Regions from separate parts of the Streptomyces sp. NPDC005141 genome, predicted to be linked through region 1. Evidence: riboswitches for the same ligand, from Rfam matches in the RefSeq annotation. Region 1 holds a riboswitch; the other holds the start of a gene.
The links. Region 1 has a riboswitch for cyclic di-AMP ahead of ACWD68_RS27630 (M23 family metallopeptidase). Riboswitches for the same ligand answer to the same signal wherever they lie in the genome.
Positions count from the first base shown of each region.

Region 2: it holds a riboswitch for cyclic di-AMP, as region 1 does, so the genes downstream of both, ACWD68_RS37740 (NlpC/P60 family protein) here and ACWD68_RS27630 (M23 family metallopeptidase) in region 1, are expected to answer to the same signal.

Region 1 is NZ_JBSFYW010000041.1:9,315-12,719, forward strand. It holds gene ACWD68_RS27625 (aldo/keto reductase) at 1-201, opposite strand, end outside; gene ACWD68_RS27630 (M23 family metallopeptidase) at 497-1,537, opposite strand; cyclic di-AMP (ydaO/yuaA leader) riboswitch at 1,549-1,706, opposite strand; gene ACWD68_RS27635 (PP2C family protein-serine/threonine phosphatase) at 2,012-3,127, opposite strand; tRNA gene ACWD68_RS27640 (tRNA-Met) at 3,390-3,405, opposite strand, start outside.
Region 2 is NZ_JBSFYW010000083.1:18,646-22,050, forward strand. It holds gene pcrA (DNA helicase PcrA) at 1-658, opposite strand, end outside; cyclic di-AMP (ydaO/yuaA leader) riboswitch at 1,091-1,261, shown strand; gene ACWD68_RS37740 (NlpC/P60 family protein) at 1,270-2,418, shown strand; gene ACWD68_RS37745 (tellurite resistance/C4-dicarboxylate transporter family protein) at 2,616-3,405, shown strand, end outside.

The sequences.
Region 1 (3,405 bases):
CTCGGACTCGCCGCCCTCGTTGCCCTCGACCCATGACGAGTAGGAGTCGGCCGTGTCGAGGAAGTTGCCGCCGGCGGCCGCGTAGGCGTCGAGGACCGCGAAGGACCGGGTCTCGTCGGCCGTCCAGCCGAAGACGTTGCCACCGAGGGAGAGCGGGAAGACCTCGAGGTCGGACGAACCGAGCTTGCGAAGAGAAGTCATGCCCGACGTCAACGCCCCCACCGGATGCATGTATTCCGCACCCACTCCGGCGGGCCGGGTGAGCGCACGCGTCCGCAGACGCCGAACCGGCAGCCCTGACGTCGGGGGGGGTGTCGTCAGGACCGCCGGAGATCGGGAGAGACGCGCGTACGGCCGGGGGCCGCACGCGCCGCGAGCAGACGGATCACGAACCCTCAGGTCTGAGGGATCGCTCGTACGCGTCAGGACGCGTACGGCTCAGCTGGCTCAGGTGGCGTACGGCTCAAAAGCCCGTACAGGTCAGAAGCCGTACAGGTCAGGGGTTGAGGCCCTTGCTGTGGAGCCATGCCATCGGGTCGATGCCGGTGGCGGCACCGCCGGGGTGCACCTCGAGGTGCAGATGCGGCCCGGTGACATTGCCCGTCGCACCCACGCGCCCGATGACATCACCGGTGGCGACCTTCTGGCCCACGCTGACGCTGATCGACGACTGGTGGCAGAACCACAGCTCCGTACCGTCGTCGAGGGTGAGGATCGTGCGGTAGCCGTACGAGCCGGCCCAGCCGGCCTCCGTGATGGTGCCGCTGTGGATCGCCTTGATGAGCGTGCCGGTGGGCGCCGCGAAGTCGAGTCCGGTGTGATAGCCGGAGGACCACATGGAGCCGGCCTCGCCGAAGGTCGAGGTCAGGGTGTACGAGGAGGTCGGCAGCGAGTAGCTCTTGGCGAGCTCGGCGAGACGCTCGGCCTCCGCCTTCGCCTTGGCCGCGTCCTCCGCCTTCTTCTTCACCGCGGCGGCCTTGGCCTCCGCGTCGTCCTGCTGCTTGGCGGCGAGCGCGACGGCCTTCTTCGCGGCGGCGGCCTGGGCGGCCTGCTGGGCGGCGGTGTCGACCTGGTTCTGCTGCGACTCGGCCTGCTGCATGATGCGGGCGCGCAGCGCCTCACCGGCGTCCGTGGCACCCTGCGCCGTGTCGACGCCGGTCAGACCGGCGCTCGTGAGCGGAGTGGTGGAACCCTTGGGAGCGCTGGATCCGCCGTCCGATATCAGGGCCTTGGCGGACTCGGTGACCGACGACAGGTCGGGCAGCGAGATCGAGACGGGCGCCTTGCCCGGCGCGGCGGTGGCCATGCCACCCGCGCCGACGGCGGCTATGACACCCACGCCGAGAACGGTGGAGCTGCGGGCGAGTCCTCCACCGCGCTGCTTGCCTACGCGGTGCCGGCCGCGGACGGGAAGAACGGAATCCTCGGTGGGGTTCCACTCTTCCCAGGTTCCCTCGTCCTTGCCTGAGGCATAGCCGAAGGTCTGAGTGTCATTCGGCGCGAACGAGGTTGGCTGAGCAGGCCGGTTGGACGCCACGTGGGCGCACTCCTTTCCTTCCCTGTCGCCTACCGGGTTAGCTGACGGGTTCGGAGCAGGAAGGTCTCCTACGCGCGTATAACCACCGTGCTTCCACGGCGCAATACGCTCGATTCACCCCAAGTAGGTGGTTCCCCGGTTCCTTTGCAGGATTCGGCACGTGCGCACGGAGCCATCTCTTGTGACGGCTGGGACGACCGCGCTGCGTTATCGAACGTTAATAGACCCAGGCACCGGATTCCAAGCTGTTCCGACTGATCATTAACAGCTTTTGGCCAGGACTTTGGGGTCATGGACGATGAAAAACGGGCGAGTTGACCACGCGGCCTCGACACGGATTTATTTGACGGTGTGTCAGTCGTTATGCGGAGGGGCACCGTCCGATCACTCCTCGTGACAACGGTCGAGAAGGCCGTACGTGTCGCGCGCGACGAGCCGTCCGAGCGGTGCGGGGACCCGGTCGCCGAGCCCGCCTCAAACGCGCCGGACGGCGAGCAGCGCCATGTCGTCCGTCAGTGCGCCGCCCGTATGCCGGCGCACCTCCTCGGCGAGGACGGTCAGCAGCGCGTCGGGGCCGGGAAAGACCCGTCCGGCCAGCCGCGCGGCCGGATCGTAGAACTCCCCGCACGGATCACGGGCCTCGGACAGACCGTCGGTGTGCAGGAGCAGCGTCGCCCCGCGCGGAAAGGGGGCCGGCAGAGCGTGGTCGGGCCAGGTTCCCAGTTCGCTCATCCCGAGGGGCAGGGCGAAGGGCTCGGCGGCGAGCGTGACGAGTGTGCCGTCGGGATGCAGGAGCAGGGGCGGCGGATGGCCGCGGTTGACGATGCGCACGATGTCCTCGTCGTACGGGATCTCCGCGAGGACGGCGGTGGTGAACTCCTCGAAAGCGTGGGGGCTCTCGTGCCGGGTGCCCGGACGCGTCAGTGCCCGCTCCAGGCGCCGTGCGACCGCCTCCAGGGTCGCCTCCTGCTCGGCCGCCTCCCGGAACGCGCCGATCACCACGGCGACGGCGGCCACGGCGGCCATCCCCTTCCCCCGTACGTCGCCGACGACCATCCGCACGCCGTACGGCGATTCCTGCACCGCGTACAGGTCACCGCCGATGAACGCGTCCGCCTGCGCCGCCTCGTACCGCGCCGCGACATCGAGGCCGTCGATCCGCGCGTCGGGCTCGGGCAGCACGGCACGCTGCGCGAACTCGGCGATCTGCCGGACGGAGGCGAGCCGTTCGTCGCTGCGCCGGACGAGGATGTTGATGAGGACCGCGAGGACGGCGGCCGTCGCCACGGTGACCGATTCGGTGATCGCGTCGACCTTCATGACGATGTCGAGCAGGTAGTGGACCAGGACCACCGCGCCGACGGCGAGGGCGCCGGTGAGAACGGTGCCGCGCAGCGAATAGAGGGGCGCGGCCACCAGAGGCGCGGCCGTGAAGAGGGGGGCCGCGGTGAAGTCCGACGGCGTGAGGACGTCGTAGAGGATCCCGGCGACGACGAGCAGCGCGGGCAGGCTCCGGACGAAGGCGCGCGCGAAGGAGATCCTGCGGGGAGCCGCTCCCCCCGGATCGGGCGGCCGGGCGCCCCCGGGCACACCGGGCGACGGCCTGTCGGCCCGGCCATGCGGTTCTCCGGCTCGATGCTCACCTCCTGGCTGCCCCACCCGTCCAGAAGACCCGGAGGAAAGGTGGCGGGCGACCCGTGTGACCCGACCGGGGGATGACACCGGCTGCCGCAAGGGGACCGGCCTGGAGAGGGAGAACCGGGAAGGCCTACGGCCCCGGAAGTGGACGGGCCGGAGGGCATACACCAAGGGCCGGAACTCGTGAATCCGAGTTCCGGCCCTTGGCCTTGAGTAGCGGGGACAGGATT
Region 2 (3,405 bases), on a different contig from region 1:
CCTCGTCGATCAGCTCGTTCTTCAGGTTCGAGATCTTGGCGCTGAACGACTTCGGCGGGAAACGCTTGGGGTCGAGGTCGAGATCACGGCAGACGAGTGCCATCAGACGCTTGGAGTCGGCGGCGTCGTAGATCGAGAACGAAGAGGTGAAACCGAGCCTCTTGCTCTCGCGGCGCAGGATGCGGACGCAGGCGCTGTGGAAGGTCATCACCCACATCGCGTTGGCGCGCGGGCCCACGAGCGCCTCGACGCGCTCCTTCATCTCGCCCGCGGCCTTGTTCGTGAAGGTGATCGCGAGGATCTGGCCGGGGTGGACATTGCGCTCGCCGAGCAGATGCGCGATCCGGTGGGTGAGCACACGGGTCTTGCCGGAGCCGGCGCCGGCCACGATGAGCAGCGGGGAGCCGGAGTGCACCACGGCCGCGCGCTGGTTCTCGTTCAGTCCGTCCAGCAGGGCCGCCGGGTCCACGGCGGGCCGGGGCGCGCCGTCGCGGTAGTACGCGTCCCGGCTCGGCGGCGCGTCGAACTTCCCGCCGAACAGATCGTCCGGAACCGGCTCCGGTACGTGATCGTCCTCGGGCGGCGGCGGGTGCTCGTCCTCGTGGGCCGCGGAGGGCTTGAGGTCCGCCAGGAAGCTGTCATCAAAGAGGCTGCTCATCGCTCTCCGAGTCTAGGCCGCCCCACTGACAGCCCGCCGCCACCCCGAGAACTCGGGCGGAAGTCGTGACGCGGTTCCGGGGCGGACGGGCGTGCGGCCATGGCGCCCGGGAACCCGTGACCGCGCATGATCGACCGGTCACCCCAGGTGAGGGGCCGGAGGGGCGGAGTCGGCATCGGCCCGGCCCCCGAAGGAGCGACGCCTCGGCGAGGGCGAGCGCTCCCGAGCGAACGGTCGCCCCATGGCGGGCGTAAGCAGCCGACACGCCCTTATGCGGACGGATCATCGTGAATGGATCACGGGCGGCGTGACACATGGCGAAGGTCACGAAAATGTATCGGGCATATCGCACATCAACCTTCACACGGGCCACACCCGTTGGCTAGCGTGCGAGAAGGCCACTCGACCGCAACCGGCGAACATCGCCGGGCCGAGCGGCCTCCGCCGAGTTCGGCCCGCCCACCAGGCGGCCGGAGCCGGGGACCCACCGACCTTGGGGTGAATCGGTCCAACCGCCTTGTGGGGCACGGACCGTAGGGCAACCTTCCGGAACCACCCGCCCGAACCCGACAGCTAACTCGGTAGGCGGATGACGGAAGGAGTCGCCTCTCTTGGCGTCGCACCGCAAATGGCGTCCTTCGGGTACGCGCGTCGCAGGCATACGGACCCCGGCCCTCGCGACGGCCGCCCTCACCTCGGTGGCCCTGCTCTCACAGACGGCGAACGCCGCCCCCACGGCCAACCCCAGGCCGAGCCTCGAAGAAGTCGAGAAGAAGGTCAACGACCTCTACCACCAGGCCGAGACGGCCACCGAGAAGTACAACGCGACCCGGGAGAAGACCGCCAAGCAGAAGGAGCGCGTCGACACCCTGCTCGACGACGTCGCCAAGCGCACCGAGAAGCTCAACACCGCGCGCGAGGAGCTGGGATCGTTCGCCGCCGCGCAGTACCGCACCGGAGCCTCCACGCCCGGCACCGCGACACTGCTGCTGGCCGACGACCCGCAGGACTACTTCGACCAGACCCAGCTGATGAGCCGTCTGACGACCCGCCAGAAGGCGTCCGTCGACGACTACGTCACGGAGCAGGCCGCCACCACCAAGAAGCGCGCGGAGGCCACCGAGAGCCTGCGGTCGCTGACGGCCTCGCAGAAAGCGCTCAAGACGTCCAAGGCCACGGTGCAGCGCAAGCTCACCGAGGCCCGCGGCCTGCTCTCGAAGCTGAACGCCGAGGAAAAGGCGCGGTTGGCGGCGATCGAGAAGAAGAAGCAGGAGCGGGCCACGGCCAAGGCGGCGGAGCTGGCACGGCAGCAGGCCGCCGCCGAGAAGGCCGCCCAGCAGCAGTCGTCGGGCACCACGACCGGCTCGGCGTCCGGCTCGACGGCCACGGACTCCTCGTACGCGACGAAGGCGGCCAAGGCGCTCACCTTCGCCCGCACGCAGATCGGCAAGCCGTACGTCTGGGGTGCCACCGGCCCGGAGTCCTACGACTGCTCGGGCCTGACCCAGGCCGCCTGGAAGGCCGCCGGCGTGAGCCTGCCGCGCGTCACCTACGACCAGGTGAACGCCGGCACGACGGTCTCCCTCGCCGACGCCCAGCCCGGTGACCTGGTCTTCTTCTACGACGACATCAGTCACGTCGGCCTCTACATCGGCAACGGCATGATGATCCACGCGCCGAAGCCGGGGGCGTACGTCCGCGAGGAGTCGATCTACTACGACGGCACCTCGGCGATCCACAGCGTGGTGCGCCCGGCATAGGCCGGAGCACGAGCGATGCCTCGCGCGGGGCACGCGCGCGTGAAGCCGAAAGGCCCCACGCGCGCGCCCCGCGTTTTCGTACGCCCTGCGCGTGGAGCACGAAAGCGCGCCCCCTGCGCGCGTGGGGCACGTTTTCGTGCTCCACGCGCGCGTGCCCCACCGGCAAAACGGGTCCGGAGATCCCTAGCATCGGGCGCATGCCAGACACACCGGACAAGCCGGACACTTCCTCGTTCCGCGCCTGGTGGGCGGGGCGGCCGCCCGCCGCCGGGGCCGCCGTCATGGCCACCGGCATCATCTCGGTCGGGCTGCAGCTGACCGGGTACGAGACCCTCTCCCGGATCACGCTGGTCCTCGCGTCTCTCGCCTGGCTCGCGCTCGCCGCGGACTTCGTCGTCCGGCTGGTGCGCGACCGGGAGCAATGGACGCGGCATGCCGGCACCCCGGCCGGGCTCACCGCCGTCGCGGCGACCACCGTCCTCGGCACCCGGTTCTCCGCACTGGGGTGGCAGTGGCTCGCCGAGGCCCTGCTCGCGCTGGCCGTCGTGCTCTGGCCGGTCCTGCTCCTGCCCGTCGTACGGCACTGGCGGCGCCGGATGACAGGAGGCGTCTTCCTCGTCTGTGTGGCCACACAGGGGCTCTCGGTCCTCGGCTCGACCATCGCCACGGCCGTGGGCCCGGACTGGCTCGCGCATGCCGCGCTGGTGCTGTTCTGGCTGGGGATCGTGCTCTACGGGGTGACGTTCGCGCACTTCGACCTGTGGGAGGTGAAGCGGGGCGCCGGGGACCACTGGGTGGCGGGTGGCGCGCTCGCGATCTCGGCGCTGGCCGGGGCGAAACTCGTCGCCGCGCACCACGGGAGCCCGTATCTGTGGAACGACGACGACCAGGGCGTCCTGCGCGCCACGACCGTCGCGCTGCTCGTGCTCGACCTCGCCTGGTACTGCGTGCTGCTCGTCGCGGAGGTGGTGTGGCCGCGCCTCCGGT